2 regions of the Aminobacter sp. P9b genome follow, and region 2 is predicted to be linked to the other one. Evidence: riboswitches for the same ligand, from Rfam matches in the RefSeq annotation. Region 2 holds a riboswitch; the other holds the start of a gene.
The links. A riboswitch is a leader RNA that binds a small molecule or an ion and turns the genes downstream of it on or off. The one in region 2 is predicted to bind glycine.
Positions count from the first base shown of each region.

Region 1 (2,199 bases), on a different contig from region 2:
CCATGTCGCCGAGCATGAACGCGGCGATTCCTTTCCTCGCCGACATGCTTGGCGGGCGCCAGACAGCCCGCACCATCCACTTCGTTGCGATGGCGCTGCTCGTCGGCTTCTTCATTGTCCACATGCTGATGATCCTGGCTGCAGGCCCGATCAACGAACTGCGCTCGATCATCACCGGGTGGTACCGTACGGATCGATCCGAGCGCGGCAATTCCGACAAAGGGAGTGCCTGAGATGCCAAAGTTTCAGATAAGCCGCCGACGCTTCCTGACCGCCGCATCCCTCGGAATTTCGGGGGCAGCGCTTTCCGGCTGCGATGCCTTCGACTTCCTGCAGGACCGCGACAACGGCGTGCGCAATGTGCTCGAAGGCGCCAATGGACTGACCTATCGCGCGCAAAGGCTGATCGCGGGCCGCGCCTCACTTGCCCAGGAATTCTCCGAGGCAGACATTCGCCAGCCGCAGCGTCCGAACGGCGTGACGGCGCCCAACGACGATGTCTACAAGGGCCTGCTGTCCAATCAGTTCGCCGACTGGCGGCTCGACGTTGTCGGGCTCGTCGAAAGGCCGCTGTCGCTGTCGCGGGAGCAACTGATGGCGATGCCCTCGCGCACCCAGATCACCCGGCATGACTGCGTCGAAGGCTGGAGCTGCATCGCCAAATGGACCGGCGTGCCGATGGCGCTGGTTCTGGACCAGGCGGTGGTGAAGCCTGAAGCACGTTATGTCGTTTTCCACTGCCTCGACACGATCGAGCGAAGCCTGTCGGGCGAGGTCAAATATTACGGCTCGATCGACCTGGTCGACGCACGGCACCCCCAGACGATTCTCTCCTATGGCATGAACGGGAAAGCGTTGCCGGTCGAGAACGGCGCGCCACTGCGCGTCCGGGTCGAACGCCAGCTCGGCTACAAGATGCCGAAATACGTGCACAGAATCGAATTGGTCGACGGCCTCAATTCGATGGGGCTCGGCAAGGGCGGATATTGGGAAGACCGCGGCTACGATTGGTACGGCGGCATCTGAAGGCAGTGGCGTTGATTGCCGCGGATAGGAAACTGCCACCCGAAAGTATTGGCCTGGACTATCTACTTTGCAAATAAGGCTTGGCCGATAGGTGACAAAGTGTCGGCCTTGGGATATTGACGAGTCGTCTGGGGCCTTTGCGGGCTCCACCTGTTTGCGGGAGAGAGCAGCGAAAGCTGACGCCGAAGGGGAAATCGCCCGAAATCTCTCAGGCAAAAGAACCGTAAACAGGAAGGACACTCTGGAAAGTCGGGACCTGGATCCCGCGCCGAAGGTGTAAGCGCTGCCGACAGAGATCCGGAGCGCGAGTCTCTCAGGCTTCAGACAGAGGGGCACGGAATAGCTGCCAAAAGCGGCTGGCAACGTGCGACTCTGGAGAAGACATGACGGGCGACCATACTAATCAATTGCCACTCGAAGACCTGCATTCCGCAGCCGGTGCGCGCTTCGGCGCCTTTGCCGGCTGGAACATGCCGCTCACCTACCCTGCCGGCGTGATGAAGGAGCACCTTCACACCCGCGAGCATGTCGGCTTGTTCGACATCTCCCACATGAAGCTGTTCGTGGTCAGCGGACCGGGTGCGGCGGACCTCATCAACCGCGCTTGCCCGCTCGATGCAAAGGCACTCGAGTTCAAGCAATCCAAGTATACTTTCTTCCTCACCGAAGCCGCAGGCATCGTCGACGACCTGATCATCACCAGGCTCGGCGAAGACCGTTTCATGGTCGTCGCCAACGCCGGCAACGCGGCCACCGACGAGGCGCATCTGCGTGAAGTCGGCAAGAGTTTCGACGCCAACATCGAGCCGCTGGATCGCGTCTTCATCGCAATCCAGGGACCGGAAGCGGCAGCCGTGCTCGAAAGTGCCGGCGTCGACACCGACGCCCTGTTCTTCATGCAGGGCTTCGAACCGCGCACCAAGTGGTTCATGAGCCGGTCGGGCTATACCGGCGAAGACGGTTTCGAGATCGGCTTGCCGGAAGCAGACGCCCGCGAACTGCTCGCCAAGCTGCTCGGCGACGAACGTGTCATGTGGATCGGCCTTGCCGCCCGCGACAGCCTGCGGCTCGAAGCCGGCCTCTGCCTGCACGGCAACGACATCACGCCCGACACCGACCCGGCAAGTGCCGGCCTGATGTGGGCCATCCCCAAGGACCTGCGTACCGACGGCA
Region 1 is NZ_CP150082.1:3,148,337-3,150,535, reverse strand. Features, by position in the region: gene WHT83_RS15560 (cytochrome b/b6 domain-containing protein) at 1-233, shown strand, start outside; gene WHT83_RS15555 (molybdopterin-binding protein) at 235-1,026, shown strand; glycine riboswitch at 1,174-1,260, shown strand; gene gcvT (glycine cleavage system aminomethyltransferase GcvT) at 1,410-2,199, shown strand, end outside.
Region 1: linked by a shared signal. The riboswitch ahead of gcvT (glycine cleavage system aminomethyltransferase GcvT) and the one ahead of WHT83_RS24200 (D-amino acid dehydrogenase) in region 2 are both predicted to bind glycine.

Region 2 (2,199 bases):
GAACAACATCCGCGTCCAGTCGACCAGCGGCCTGACGCGGTCGTCGCGGATGTCGCGGTTCATGCCGTTGAACTCGGCCGTGCCGGCGACCCGGAAGCGCCCGGCGCCCAGACGGCTGGTGACAATCTTGGCGCGGTCGTCGAGCAGGCTGACCCAGGGTGCCGCCTTCTGGCTGCGCTCGTCGTCGAGATGCACGGTGATCGAATAGCCCTTGACCGGATAGACATTGACGCGGTCGCCCAGCATCGCCGCGAAGTGGCGGCTGGCGGCACCGGCGCAGACGACGACGCCATCGGCCTCGACGATCTCTTGAGCTGCCTCCGCCACGGACCCGCCGTGGGAATAGCCGATGCAGAACACGCCATCGCGGGCAATGCGGTTGACCGTGGCGTCGAAGACGAAACGCGCCCCGCGCCTTTCGCAGGCCTGGGCGAGGCCATAGGTGAATTTGTGGATGTCGCCGGTCGAATCCGACGGGGTGTAGAAACCGGCGTGGAAATCGCCATGCAAGGCCGGTTCGATCGACTTCACTTCTGCAGCCGTCACCGGACGACGGTCGAGGCCGCCTTCGACCAGCATCGAATTAACCTTTAGCGCATGCTGGAAGCTCGGCTTGTCCCAATAGACATGCAAGATGCCGCGCTGGACATGGTCGAAATCGATGTTCTCGCGCTCGGCAATGGCAAACAGGTGCTTGCGCGCGGCAATCGCCAGCCGCGTCGTCTCCACCGTATTGTCGCGATAGTTCATGATGTTGGAGACGAACTCCGCCAGCCAGGCGTATTTGTGCCAGGTCGGCGCCGGGTTCATCAGCAGCGGCGCGTCGCGCCTGAGCATCCACTTCATGCCCTTGAGCACGGTCGACCAGTGGTTCCAGACCTCGGCATTGCTGGCCGAAAGCTGGCCGCCATTGGCAAACGACGTTTCCATGCCGGCATAGCGCTGGCGGTCGATGACGGTGACGGAATAGCCGCGCTCCAGAAGCGCATAGGCAGTGGTGACGCCGGTGATACCGGCGCCGATAACGGCAATATGGGGCATTTCACTCTCCGCGATCAAAGTTGGGGGCGGGCCTAAACCCGCTGTTTTTCCCCAATCTGTCGCTGTACCTGAGAGCTTAACCGCGACGGCCTTGCCGGCGCGGCTTTCCCCTTCGGTGGGCACTCGAGGTGCCTCTCTCCAGATCGTTCAGCTGCATGGTCACTTTTGCCTGAGAGTTTCCTGGGGGGTTGCTCCGTCGGCGCCGGCCGGTGCCTTCAAGGATACGGCCGATCTCTCCCATGCAGCCTCTGAACGCATTTCTTCTACAGGCTGGCCAGTGCTTCCGCAACGTTAGATGCGGAAGCACTGCGCGTCAGTTTCCTTCGTCGTAGAGCGTAGTCGTCGTCTCGACGCCGTGTTCGTGCAGGCCGGCGCGCACTACCGCAGCTGCGGCCAGCTCGCGTGCCTTGCGGCGGATGCCCGGCTCGTCGACGCCCTGCACCTTGCCGTCGGCATAAAGCACCTTGCCGTCCACCCAGGTCTGGGTGATGGACGCGGTCGACGCCGAGAACACCAGCGCCTGCAGCGGATCGTAGAACGGCGTCCATTCGACATGGTCGAGGTCGAACAGGATGAAGTCGGCCTTCTTGCCGATCTCCAGCGAACCGATCTCGTCGTCCCACATCAAGGCGCGTGCGCCTTCGATGGTGGCGGCGCGCAACGCCTGGCGCGCGGTGAAGATGTCGGGCTGCATGCGGGCGTCCTTGAACATGCCGGCGACGACCAGCATCTGGCGCATCAGGTTCATGTTGCCTGCAGCCGACACACCGTCGGTGCCGAGGCCGACCTTGACGCCTGCCTTGACCATCTCAGGGTACTTGCCGATGGCCGTCGCACCCTTGCCGAGCTTGAACGACGAGCATGGGCAGAAGGCGACGCTGGCGCCACGCTCGGCCAAAAGCTTGACCTCCTCGTCCGACACCGCTGCACCATGAGCGATGACCAGGTTCTTGCCGATGCCGCCGGCGCGGTCGATCCGGGTGATCGGCCAGCAGCCATATTTGCTTTCGCAGACCTTGGCTTCCTCGATCGAGGTTGCAAGGTGGTAGGTGGTACCAACACCAAGCTTTTCGGCCAGCTTAACCGCACCGACATGCAGCTCGAGGCTGCAGGGTTCCTTGCCCTCGATGTTGACCCAGCAGCGGGCGCGGCCGTCGA
Region 2 is NZ_CP150083.1:2,394-4,592, forward strand. Features, by position in the region: gene WHT83_RS24200 (D-amino acid dehydrogenase) at 1-1,041, opposite strand, end outside; glycine riboswitch at 1,188-1,291, opposite strand; gene WHT83_RS24205 (amidohydrolase family protein) at 1,355-2,199, opposite strand, start outside.